Linked DNA regions of Luteolibacter sp. LG18. The protein of the gene in region 2 interacts with the protein of the main gene of each other region in a pairwise test. Links are inferred from orthologs where the notes say so. Each region holds a gene or a part of one and is shown on either strand. Other genes may lie near its edges. The genes, in order: llg_RS11930 and llg_RS19555.

The links.
Region 1: the proteins of llg_RS19555 (region 2) and llg_RS11930 interact in binary tests that used the Escherichia coli proteins (3 or more experiments, as listed by UniProt). The link is inferred for Luteolibacter sp. LG18 from one-to-one orthologs.

What each region holds. Positions count from the first base shown.
Region 1 is NZ_AP024600.1:2,898,309-2,904,690, forward strand. Bases 2,485-5,350 are described here. They hold llg_RS11930 (glutamate-5-semialdehyde dehydrogenase), read right to left. Parts: upstream 4,613-5,350; coding sequence 3,356-4,612; downstream 2,485-3,355. Other genes in these bases: llg_RS11925 (Ig-like domain-containing protein), read left to right, coding at 2,485-3,162; proB (glutamate 5-kinase), read right to left, coding at 4,675-5,350. Outside these bases: more of llg_RS11925, read left to right, coding at 1-2,484; more of proB, read right to left, coding at 5,351-5,448; llg_RS11940 (putative manganese-dependent inorganic diphosphatase), read right to left, coding at 5,466-6,382. UniProt on the Escherichia coli protein: Catalyzes the NADPH-dependent reduction of L-glutamate 5-phosphate into L-glutamate 5-semialdehyde and phosphate. The product spontaneously undergoes cyclization to form 1-pyrroline-5-carboxylate.
Region 2 is NZ_AP024600.1:4,902,817-4,909,093, forward strand. The notes cover bases 1-2,761. They hold llg_RS19555 (TOBE-like domain-containing protein), read left to right. Parts: upstream 1-760; coding sequence 761-1,762; downstream 1,763-2,761. Other genes in these bases: cysW (sulfate ABC transporter permease subunit CysW), read left to right, coding at 1-684; llg_RS19560 (Hsp33 family molecular chaperone HslO), read left to right, coding at 2,019-2,761. Outside these bases: more of llg_RS19560, read left to right, coding at 2,762-2,801; llg_RS19565 (glucosyl-3-phosphoglycerate synthase), read left to right, coding at 2,814-3,734; llg_RS19570 (GNAT family N-acetyltransferase), read left to right, coding at 3,802-4,245; llg_RS19575 (hypothetical protein), read left to right, coding at 4,271-5,728; llg_RS19580 (HAD family hydrolase), read left to right, coding at 5,775-6,277. UniProt on the Escherichia coli protein: Part of the ABC transporter complex CysAWTP involved in sulfate/thiosulfate import. Responsible for energy coupling to the transport system.

The DNA.
Region 1 (6,382 bases), 2.0 Mb from region 2 along the record:
TCCGTGGAGCCGCCCGCGCTGCTGTCGCAGACCGGCGTGTTCACGAACCTGTCCACGCTCGCCACCGCGCCCGGGTTCGTGCCCTTCGACGTGAACACCCCGCTGTGGTCGGATGGCGCGCACAAGCAGCGCTGGATCATGCTGCCGAACGATGGTTCCCACGACACCGCCGCGGAGAAGATCACCTTCAGCGAGAAGGGAAACTGGGTGTTTCCGGCGGGTACCGTGTTGATGAAGCACTTCGAGATCCCGCTCGATGAACGGAACCCGTCCGTGACCCGGCGTCTGGAGACCCGCTTCATCGTCTGCATCGCCGGTGGCGGGAAATACGGCCTGACCTACCGCTGGAACGCCGCGGGGACCGATGCCCAGCTCCTCACCACCGGCGATTCGCTGGACTACGATGTGACCCTGCTCGATGGCACCACCGTGCAGCGCCACTGGGACTTCCCCTCGCGGTCGGACTGTCTGCTGTGCCACAACACCGCTGCCGGTCAGGCACTCGGTTTCCGCACCCACCAGCTCAACCGCGACTACACCTACCCCGCCACCGGTCGCACCGCGAACCAGCTCACGACCTTCAACGCGCTGGCGATGTTCGACCGCACCCTCACAGTGGACGAGTTGAAGAATTTCCTGAGTTCGCGGGCGATCGAGGATGAAACCGCGCCCATCGAGCACCGCGTCCGCTCGTATCTCGATGCGAACTGCTCGCACTGCCACCAGCCCGGCGGGCTGGTCGATTACTTCGACGCCCGCCTGGTGACCCCGCTGAACACCCAGGGGCTGATGGACGCCGTCATCCAGGGGCATTTCACCGAACTGGGATCGAACGGCCGCTACCTGAAACCCGGTGATCCCGGCCTCTCCGCCGTGCATCTCCGCATGTCCCACGTCGGCGATGGCACCGCGATGCCGCCGCTGGCGAAGAACGTGGTGGACCAGACGGCGGTCGAACTGGTGGAGGACTACCTCGCGGGCACCACCGTCGCTGAGTTCCAGAACCAGGTCCTGCGCCAGGCCCGCTACCTGCGCCTCACTTCGACCGCCGAGGTCAATGGCAACGCGTGGACGTCCGTGGGCGAGCTTTCCATCCTCGATGACAAGGGTGTGGCCATGCCCACCAACCAGCTCTCGGTGGCCGCCGTCGACAGCGAGGAGACGGTGGATGAAACCGCCCCGGCCACCCGTGCCATCGATGGCGACGTCAACACGTTCTGGCACACCGGCTACGGCACCGGCGGGATCGCCGCGCTGCCCCACTACATCACCATCGACATGGGGCTGGTCCGTCCGCTCGGCGGCTTCGTTTACGTGCCGCGTCAGGGCAACCAGAACGGCCGGATCAAGGACTACCAGGTCCACACCAGCACCGACGGGGTGAACTGGACGCTTCTTACCTCCGGCACCTGGCCGAACTCGACGGCGACCTTCCGCTACGATGCGCTCGCCGGAGCCCGCGCCGCCCGCTGTGGCGTCGCCGGTCCCACCGGCTTCGTGACCGGGGCCTTCGAAACGACGATCACCTTCGACATGGACGTCACCGATTTCACCACCGCGGACGTGCAGGTCACCGGCGGCTCGTTGCTCGCCCTGCGCGGCAAGGGCCACTACTACGTCGCCACGATTTCGCCGACCTCTCCCGTGGTCTCCGTGTCCGTGCCGCAGAACGCGGTGAGCCCGAAGGGGCTCGGCAGCACGGCCTCAGCCACGCTCCAGGTGTCGTTCCACGACATCCAGCCGCCATTGCCAAGCTTCACCAATGTCCCGGCCAGCGTGAACGGACCGTTCCAGATCGGTCTGACCTTCAATGAAGCGGTGACCGGGCTCACCGCCGCGGATTTCCTGATCACGAATGGCACGCTCGATGGCATCACCCCGAGCGGGATCAACTGGCTACTCTCCATCACTCCGGGATCGATCGGGTCGGTGGGCATCGAGCTGCGTTCCGGTGCGGTGGTGGACGCCGCGGCGAATGTGATGGGCACGGGGATCGCCACCTCCGTTTCCTACGCGCCCTACATCCTCGCCCGCGAGGCGGAGGCCGGCACGCTCTCCGGCGGCTTCGTGCAGGTCGCGGATGCCACCACCAGCGGCGGGGCCTACATCTGGGTCCCGCAGGACAGCCGCGCCGGAGTGCTGACGCTGAACACGGCGATGAAGGCGGAGTACACCTTCGTCGTGCCGCGCGCCGGCCAATACCGCGTGCGTGGTCTCGCCCGCTCCGATGACCAGAGCAGCGATTCGTTCTACATCGGCTTCGATGGCGCGACGCCGTCCGATTGGCACACCAACCAGACCGCAGGGCAGGTGGGGGCGCTCCAATTCTACTGGGACGTCGCCAACAGCTCGCGCCAGCCGCTCACCAATCCCACGCTCTTCACCCTCACCGCGGGCAGCCACATCCTCCAGATTTACGGCCGGGATGATGGCACGCGCCTCGACCGCCTCGAACTCCAGCCCGTGCGCCCGCTGCCCACCTGGTCCGGACCCGCGGTGGCTTCGGGCGGGGTATTCAATGTCAACCTGACCTTCACCGAATCGGTGACCGGCCTCACCGCCTCGGACATCACCATCTCCGGCGGCACCGTCCAGTCGGTGACCGGCAGCGGGGCCACCTACATCGTCGCGGTCAATCCCACCAGCTCCCTGGTGACGCTCGGCCTGCCAGCGGACACCGTGGCCAGCGCTACCGGCAGTGGCAATGACGCCGCGGACAGCTTCAACGTGCTTTACCGCACGGCCTTCGAACAGTGGGCCTTCAGCGGCAATGTCGACGGTTCGCCCGCCGGTCGCCTCGGCGACGAGGATCAGGACGGCGTGCCGAAGCTCATGGAATTCGGCTTCAACCTTAATCCGGCGAAGTCCGACCGCACGGGCTACGATCCGGTGAACTCGCCCGTTTCCGGCCTGCCGCGCATGATCGTGAACCCGGAATCGGGCGGGAAGCGACTATGGTTGCAGTACCTGCGTCGGAAGAACGTGCCGGGGCTGACCTACGAACCGCAGTTCGGTTCGTCCCTGAGCGACTTCACCGCCGCGGGCGGCACGCCGACCGTCGAGAGCCTCGATGCCGATTGGGAGCGCGTCAGCATTCCGGACACCGCTCCCGCCGGCTCCGCCAGCCGCTTCGGCCGCGTGAAAATCACGCTCAGCCCGTGAAGTAGCGCGAGGCTCCCGCCTTGCGTGCTGGGGAAATTCGCGCAGTCCTTCACACCTCCAGTCCATCCATGAGTGACCGGTGATTCGAAAGAGGGAGGAAGAGTCGCATCCGGCTCTTCCTCTTCTCTGATCACTATTCACTGATGACTGATCACTCCAAAATGGCCTGACTTCGTGGAGGAGTCGGTAACCTTCACCGCGTCTGCCCCTCGCCGCGGATGCGGTACTGGTAGCTCGTCAGCTCGCGCAGGCCCATCGGGCCGCGGGCGTGGAGCTTGTCGGTGGAGATGCCGATTTCCGCGCCGAACCCGAACTCGCCGCCATCCGCGAAGCGCGTGGAGACGTTGTGGAAGACGCAGGCGGAATCCACCTCGCTCAGGAAACGTTCCGCCGTGGCGTGGTCCGCGGTCACGATGCAGTCGCTGTGATGCGAACCGTATTCGTTGATGTGGGCCACGGCTTCTTGGAGAGAGGCCACTACTTTGATCGAGAGGATCAGGTCGAGATACTCGGTGCTCCAGTCCTCCTGGGTTGCGTGGATCACGTCGATGATCGCCGCGGTGCGGGCATCGCCGCGCAGCTCCACGCCCTTGGCGCGGAGGGCCTCGGCGACTTTCGGCAGGAAGGTGGGCGCGACGGCTTCGTGGACCAGCAGGGTCTCCAGCGCGTTGCACACGCCGGGCTTGTGGGTCTTGCCGTTCACCGTGAGGTCCACCGCCATGTCGAAGTCCGCGGCGGGATCCACGTAGAGGTGGCAGATGCCGTCGTAGTGCTTGATCACCGGCATGCGTGCCAGCGAGACCACCGTTTCGATCAGGCCCTTTCCTCCGCGGGGGATGATCAGGTCCAGCCACTTGTCCATCCCGGCAAGGATGCCGACGCTCTCGCGGTCGGTGAAGGGAATGAGCTGGATCGCGTGCTCGGGCAGGCCCGCGTGTTCGCCACCGGCCTGGAGCGCGTTGGCGATCGCCTGGTTCGAGTGGATCGCCTCGCTTCCACCGCGGAGGATGGTCGCGTTGCCGGTCTTGAAGCACAGCACCGCCGCGTCCGCGGTCACGTTCGGGCGGCTTTCGTAAATGATGCCGATGGTGCCGATGGGCACGCGGATCTGCTCGATGCGGATGCCGTTCGGGCGGCTCCAGGAATCGAGCACCTGGCCGACCGGATCGGGCAGGGAGGCCACCTGATCGATGCCCGCGGCCATCGCCTCGATGCGCGCGTCATCGAGCTTCAGACGGTCGAGCATGGCCTTGGACAGGCCCTTGGCCTCACCGGCCTCCAGATCGAGGGCGTTCGCCGCGATCAACTGCGGCGCGCGCAGGCGCAGCTCCCCGGCCATCGCGTGGAGGATGCGGTTCTTCGCTTCCGATGGCAGTTGGGACAAGCGGTGCGCGGCGGCACGGGCTTGCTGGCCCATCTGGTGGATCGTCTGGCGGAGCGCTTCGGACATGGCGGCAGTAAACGGCGGATTTGGAAAATGCCAACCCCGGATCCGGGGTGGGGGAGGAGGGGTCAGAGCTTCGGCGCGAAGCGGGTGGACAGGCCGGTGCCCGCGAGGATCGCGGCCAAGCGCTCGGGATGACGCCCGTGGGCGATGTGGGTTTCGATGCCGTTTTCCACCGCATGGCGCACCGCGGTGAGCTTCGAGGCCATGCCGCCGATCGAGAATTTCCCGCGGTCATCGCGCACGTGGCCCAGCACCTGGTCGATGTCCGCCACCTCCGGCACCAACTCGTTGGTCTGGGGATCGAGCAGGCCGTCCACGCTGGTGAGCAGCACCAGGCGCTTCGCTCCGGCCAGCACCGACACGCGGGCGGAAAGCATGTCGTTGTCGCCGAATTTCAGTTCCTCGACCGCCACCGAGTCGTTCTCGTTGATGATCGGCAGGATGCGCTTCTCGGCCAGTAGGCGGCGCAGCGTGTCGGACACGTAGGCCGCGCGTTCCGGCGTGGAAAGGTCCCCGGCGGTCAGCAGCACCTGGGCGACGGTGATGTCGAAGTTCGCGAACAGGCTGCCATACACGTGCATCAACCGCGCCTGGCCCACGGCCGCGCAGGCCTGGCGGGTGGCCGTGTCGGACGGGTAGGCGTCCAGTCCCAGCGAGGACACGCCGGAGCCGACGGCTCCGGAGGACACCAGCAGGCAACGGTGGCCGGCATCGATCAATCCGGCGATGCCAGCGACGAAGTGGACGAGCTGCGCGCGGTCGAGTGTGCCATCGGACGATTTCGTCAGCACGCCGGTGCCGGCCTTGAGAACGGTGAGGTCAGGAAGCAGGGAGGACATGGCAATGGGAGAGGGTGTCATTTCGCGTGTTGCAGCGCCTCGCTCACGGCGGGGAAGATCTGCTTCTTGCGGCTGACCACGCCGGGGGCGTCGAAGAGCGTTTCATCCACCGGGGCGAAGGGCAGCTTCGCGAGGATGTCCGGATCCCCGGCGGCGAGGATGATGCTGTGGTGGCGGGAAACGTCCGTCACCGCGAGCACGGCGAGGTTGTAGCCATGCCGGGCCACGAGCTGGCGCAGCGCGGTTTCCACCTCCTCGCGGCGCGGGCCGAAGCCGTGCAGGCCGCGCTCCTCCACTTGGGAGATGCTGACCTTGTGGCCGTCGTCGGTGAATTCCTTGCGGTCCGCGTTGAGGATCTCCCCGGCGGTGCCGGTGGCGATCAGCGAACCGACGGCGAAGAACTGCTCGGTGAAGGATTCCGCCTCGATGCCCGCGATCTCCGAAAGCCACTTCAGCATCTCGCGGTCGAGATCGGTGGTGGTCGGGCCGGTCAGGCAGAGGGTGTCGGAGATGATGCCCGCGCTCAGGCACATCGCCACGCCCGGCTCGGGGGCGAGACCGCGGTGCACGAACTTGCGGGCCACCAGCGTGGAGGTGGAGCCCACCGGCTCGTTGAGGTAACGGATCGGCTCGCGCGACACCAGGTCGCCCGCCAGGCGGTGGTGGTCGATGACCTCCACGACCTCCGCTTCCTCCACGCCATTCACGGCCTGGGCGTATTCGTTGTGGTCCACCAGCGCCACGCGCAGGCGCGGCGGGTCCACGAGGTCGGACTTCGAGATCACGCCCGTCATTGTGCCCTCGCGGGGATCGATCACCGGGAACAGGTCCTGGTCCTCGGAGGCGAGGCGCTTCCGCAGGCGGGACATGGGTTCCGAGGGAGCCACCGTGATGAACTTGGTTTCCATCACGTGGCGCACCGTGCGGGAGCACC
Region 2 (6,277 bases):
GTCGAGCCCGCGGCGATGTCCGCCATCAAGCTCACGCTCATCACCGCCGCCGTCACCGTCCCCTTCAACGCCCTGTTTGGCGTCGCCGCCGCCTGGCTGGTGACGAAGTTCCGCTTCCCCGGTCGTTCGCTGCTCCTCTCGCTCATCGACCTGCCATTCGCCGTGTCCCCGGTCATCGCCGGTCTGGTGTGGATGCTGATCTTCGGCTCGAAGGGCTGGTTCGGCCCGTGGCTGGACAAGCACGATCTCCAGATCGTGTTCGATACCCCCGGCATCATCATCGCCACCATCTTCGTCACCTTCCCCTTCGTCGCCCGCGAGCTCATCCCGCTGATGGAAACGCAGGGCACGGACGAGGAGGAAGCCGCCGTCACCCTCGGCGCGCACGGTTGGCAAATCTTCCGCCGCGTGACCCTGCCGAACATCAAGTGGGGCCTGCTCTACGGCGTGCTGCTCTGCAACGCCCGCGCCATGGGCGAGTTCGGCGCCGTCTCGGTCGTCTCCGGCCACATCCGCGGCAAGACCAACACCCTGCCGTTGCAGGTCGAGGTGCTCTACAACGAGTACCAGTCCAGCGCCGCCTTCGCCTGCGCCTCGCTCCTCGCCCTGCTCGCCCTCGTCACCCTCATCGTGAAGGACGTCATCGAACGCTACGCCGGCCACGCCGGTTCCAAGGGCCACTGAAACTTCTCACCCACGCCACCAAGTCTCCAGCCTCTTCGTTTAGTGCTTTGGATTTAGTGCTTAGAATTTCTCTTCCATGTCCATTTCCATCCGCTCCATCAACAAAACCTTCGGTGCCTACAAGGCCCTCGACAACGTGTCGCTCGAAGTGCCGAACGGTTCACTGACCGCTCTCCTCGGCCCGTCCGGCTCCGGCAAGACGACGCTCCTGCGCATCGTCGCCGGCCTCGAGTTCGCCGATGAGAACAGCGGCGCGATCCACTTCCACGGTGAGGACGTCACCACCCTGCACGCGGGCAAGCGCGGCGTTGGCTTCGTGTTCCAGCACTACGCGCTGTTCCGCCACATGACCATCGCGGAGAACATCGCCTTCGGCCTCACCGTTCTTCCTTCCAAGCAGCGGCCGTCCTCGACCGAGATCAAGAAGCGCGTCAGCGAGCTGCTCTCGCTGGTCCAGCTCGAAGGCCTTGAAAACCGCCGCCCGGACCAGCTTTCCGGCGGCCAGCGCCAGCGCGTCGCCCTCGCCCGCGCCCTCGCCATCCGCCCGAAGGTGCTGCTGCTGGACGAACCCTTCGGCGCGCTCGATGCCAAGGTCCGCAAGGACCTCCGCCGCTGGCTCCGCAGCTTCCACGATGAGATCGGTCTCACCACCCTGTTCGTGACCCACGACCAGGAGGAAGCCCTCGAACTGGCCGACCAGGTGGTCGTCATGGCGAACTCCCGCATCGAGCAGGTCGGTGCGCCGCAGGAGATCTACGATCACCCGGAATCCCAGTTCGTCATCCGCTTCCTCGGCAACGTCAACGCCATCCGTGACTCCCGCGATCCGGACTCCCCGGTCTACGTGCGCCCACACGATGTCGGCGTCCTGTTCGCCGCCGAGGCCGACCCCGCCACCGACCGTCTCGCGCGCGTCCATCACCTCTTCTCCGCCGGTCCGATCGCCCGCCTCAGCCTCCGTCTGGAAGACGGCCAGTTCGTCGATGCCGAGCTGTCTCGCCAGCAACTCGAGGAACTCGGCCTCGGCGTGGGCGACCCCGTCGCCGTCCGCATGCAGGGTGCCAGCCGTTTCGAGTAGGGCCCCGATCATTCGCACGCCTAGTTTGGACAGGATTTACAGAATTTGCAGAATTTACAGAACAGAGAAGAGAGTGGAGATGGATCGAATCCAAAGCCGCTCCTCTGAATCCTGTGAATTCTGCAAATTCTGTAAATCCTGTCCGAACAGGCTGATTTTTTAAGTGGAGCCGCCTCTCTCACGGATTTCGAAAAAGGAGATCTCCCCACCGCCCCGCTCTTGCAGCCCGGCTCATCCTACGGCATCCCTGAGCCACATGAGTGACGAAAGCGGCAACTTCGAGACCCCGGAGGAATTCACGAAAATCGAGTCGATCTACGTGCGCCATCGCAATGCCTTGATGGTTCGCGGCCAGTTCACCCCGGTCTACACCGACTACTACCTGCACCTGATGCAGCACGGGATCCGCCACAATGGCGATCTCGATTTGATGCTGAAGGACTTCATGGCCCTCATCACCCTCCACGCGGTCGCCCGCCCGTGGGCCGAGACCATCGCGTGGACCGTGAACCTCCGCGCGCCGCGCATCAATCTCTTCGCCACCGCCAGCTCGCTGCAGGAATCCGTGACCGGCCGCCTCTTCACCGAGGACGTCCGCGAGCCGGACCGCAACCTGTTCTATTCCCAAGTCCTGGCCCCGAACCAACACGAGCCGCGCATCTCCACCCTGGAGGTGGATGGCAAGGATCCCGTGTACTGGGTGGAGCAGTACTACCGCCAGTCCGAGCAACGGCCCGGCAAGGCCTTCCGCCTCCCCGACGAGGAGTTCGTCCTGATGGTCGCCCAGCCGGATTGCGACATGGAGTGGTTCAACTCGCTCGACGAGGCCACCGTGGCCGTCATCGAGACCGCGGAGGAAACCAAGCTGCTGGAAACCCGCCGCCTGCGTTTCCACTGCGGCTGCACGCTGGACAAGATCCTGCCGGTGCTGGGCAACTGGCGCGAGCGCCCCGAGGAACTGTTCGAAGGCGAGGACTCCATCACGATCCAGTGCCCGCGCTGCGCGGCCCGCTATGTCATCACCCGTGACATGCTCTGAGAGCCGTTTGCCTTGAAGGTTTTCCATCATTCGCGTTTCGCCGATGTCACCCGGCTGGCCGCCCTCAAACGCGGCCAGCGGGTCTCCGTGTGTATCCCCACGCTGGACGAGGCGGACACCATCGGCCGGATCGTGACCACCGTCCGCCGCGAGTTGATGGAGCGCGTGCCGCTGGTCGATGAGCTGCTGGTGATCGATTCCGGTTCCACCGATGCCACCCGCGAGCTCGCCCGCGAAGCCGGTGCCACCATTCACCTCTCGGCCGACATCGCGCCGGAACAGGGTACATTCCGCGGCAAGGGCGAGAACCTCTGGAAGGCCCTCCACGTCGCCACCGGCGACATCATCTGCTTTGTCGATGGCGACATCTGCAACTTCCACGAGCGCTTCGTGACCGGCCTCGTCGGCCCGCTGTTGGAGGACGCCTCGCTCGACTACGTGAAGGCCTTCTACGAGCGCCCGCTAGCCCACCCACACGGCTTCCGCCCCACCGGTGGCGGCCGTGTCACCGAGATCCTCGTCCGCCCCCTGCTCTCGATGTTCTATCCGGCGCTGACCACCTTCCTCCAGCCGCTATCCGGAGAATACGCGGCCCGCCGCGAAACCTTCCGCGCCCTCCCCTTCCCCTGCGGCTACGGTGTCGAGCTGGCCCACCTCATCGACCTCTCCGCCACCATCGGGCTCGGCCGCATCGCCCAGACCGATCTCGACGAGCGCCATCACCGCAACCGAAGCGATGAAGATCTCGGCCGCACCGCCTTCGGCATCCTCCAGGTGCTGTTCCGCAGGCTGGAACGCGATGGCAAGCTCACTCTAACCGGTCCACTCCCGGAAATTCTCAAATCCTGGCAATTCGACGGCGAAACCCTCGCCGTGGAGTCCCTTTCCGTGCCGGAACCCGAGCGCCCAGCGCTCGAACCGCGCGTTTCCTGAGATTCTTGTTCATACCTCGCGGTTTCCCTAGCGGAACCGCCGCGCATCGGCCAAAGTGCAGCGCCCGATGAGCTTGGAAACCCGCATGCTCGGTCCCGAGGACAGCCTGGCCGCCACCGGCCTGCTGGCGCACCTCAATCCGGACCTGCCCACCGCCACCCTCCGCGAGAGATTCGAAACCATTCTCCGCGAGCATCCGCACTACCACCCCTTCGGCGCGTTCAAGGAGGGCAAGCTCGTCGGCCTCGCCGGTGTCTGGATCGCCACCAAAGTGTGGTGCGGCCGATACCTCGAACTGGACAACATCGTCGTCCACCCGCTCCACCGCTCGGAGGGCATCGGCTCCGTCCTGATCAAGGAAATCGAGGCCCTCGGACGGGAAAGAAACTGTAATCTTCTCGTGCTTGACAGTTATACTTCCAATTATTCATCCCATCGACTGTATCATCGCCTGGGATTCGAGATCTGGGGCTTCCATTTCGTGAAGCCGCTTGCCGAGCACGGCCATTGATCCACCTCCGCCTACAACTTTCCCCATGTCCGTCGTCCTCGTCCACTATCATCTCTCGCCGGGTGGCGTCACCCGCGTGATCGAAAGCGCCTCGCGCTGCCTCACCGCCGCCGGCGTCCCGCACGTGATCCTCACCGGCGCGCCGCCGCCGACCGTCACCGACCTCCCCGTCCACGTCATCGAGGGCCTCGGCTATCTCAATGACGTCGCCAGCCACACGCCGCTGCGCCTCGTCCACGCGATGCGCGCCACCGTTCAGGACGCCATCGGACTGGGCCCCCACGTCTGGCATTTCCACAACCACTCGCTGGGCCTGAACCTGCTGATGGACGAGGTGGTCAGCACCCTCGCCGAGGCCGGCGAAAAACTGGTGCTCCAGATCCACGACCTGGCCGAGGACGGCCGCCCGAAGAACTACCCGGTGATCGCGGAGTCCGAGACCCTCTACCCGCTGGCCCCGCAGATCCGCTACGCCTTCCTCAATTCCCGCGACCGCACGTGGTTCCACCACGCCGGGCTGCCGCTGGAGCGCTCGATGGTGCTGCCGAACCCGATCAGCGCCCCGGCCACCCCGGATGGAGCCCCCGCCGCCGGCACCCCGGCCCGCGTGCTCTATCCGGTGCGCGGCATCCGCCGGAAAAACCTCGGTGAAGTCTTCCTGCTCGCCGCGATCTCGCCGCCGGACACCCGTTACGCCGTCACGCTCGCCCCGGTCCACGCGCGCTGGAAACCCTACTTCGACGATTGGTTCGCCTTCGCCTCCGATTCCGGCCTGCCCGTGGATCTGGCGGTGGTCGACCGCATCGCACCCCACCCCGGGGCCAGCAGCTCCTTCGAATCCTGGCTCGGCCAGGCCACCCACCTCGTCACGACCTCCGTGGCGGAGGGCTTCGGCCTCGGGTTCCTGGAATCCGCCGCGCTCGGCAAGCCGCTGCTCGGCCGCAACCTGCCGATGGTCACCCAGGACTACGCCGCCGCGGGCATCACCGCCGGTCGCCTCTACGACCGCATCCTCGTCCCGATCCCGTGGGTGGGCCTCGAAACCCTGCGCCAGCACCTCACCCGCTACCTCCAGGACGTGCTCGATGCCTACGGCAAGCCACTCCACAATTCCTGCGTCGATCGCGTGTTCGATGCCATCCGGTTCCGCGGCTACCTCGATTTCGGCAACCTGCCGGAGGACCTCCAGCGCCAGGTGATCCACCGCCTGATGGCCGGCGGCGACCGCGACGCCCTGCAGGTCGAGATCGGCGGCACGGTCAAACCGCTCGCCCCGTGGCTGGAGGAAACCCTCTCCCACCGCGAACCCACCGCCACCCCGGACCAGCTCGCGCAATACTCGCCCGATGCCTACCGGGAGCGCCTGGTCGCCCTCTATTCGGAATTGGAAGCCACCCAGCCCGGTGCTCCCACCTTCCTGCCGAAGCACCTGGTACTCGATGAGTATCTGAGACCGGAGAACTTCAATTTCCTGCTCACCTGAGATGCGGCGGACACCCGCCTTCATCCCGTCCGGAATACCACCGCGCTTGAACGCCCTGCCGGGCATCAAGGCGGTGGTGTTCGACGTTTACGGCACCCTGTTGCTGGGCGGTGGGCCGGTGCACCCCGATCCGGAAGCCGATGAAGCGCTGGCCGTGTTCCTCTCCACACACGGACTCCCCTTCACCGGCTCCATCACCACGGCCCTGGCGGATGCGGTCAAACGATCGCACGCGGCCTCGGCCGCCACGTTTCCCGAGGTCGATCTCCACGCCCTCTGGTCCGAAGTGCTCCAGCGGGACATCGACTCCCCAGTGTTCATCGCCCTGGAGGACATCCGCCAGCCGGTAGCGCTGATGCCTCATGCCAGCGAGACCTTGTCGGCACTCTCCCACCTGCCGCTTGGCCTGATTTCGAACGCGCAGGCCAATACCCTTCCCGTGCTGGAACGGCTAACCGGTCTCCAGCCGTTCGAGGACGACCTCTGCATACTCTCCCACCGCCACGGTGAGGCGAAGCCCTCGCCCGCTCTCTTCGATTCCCTCGCTGC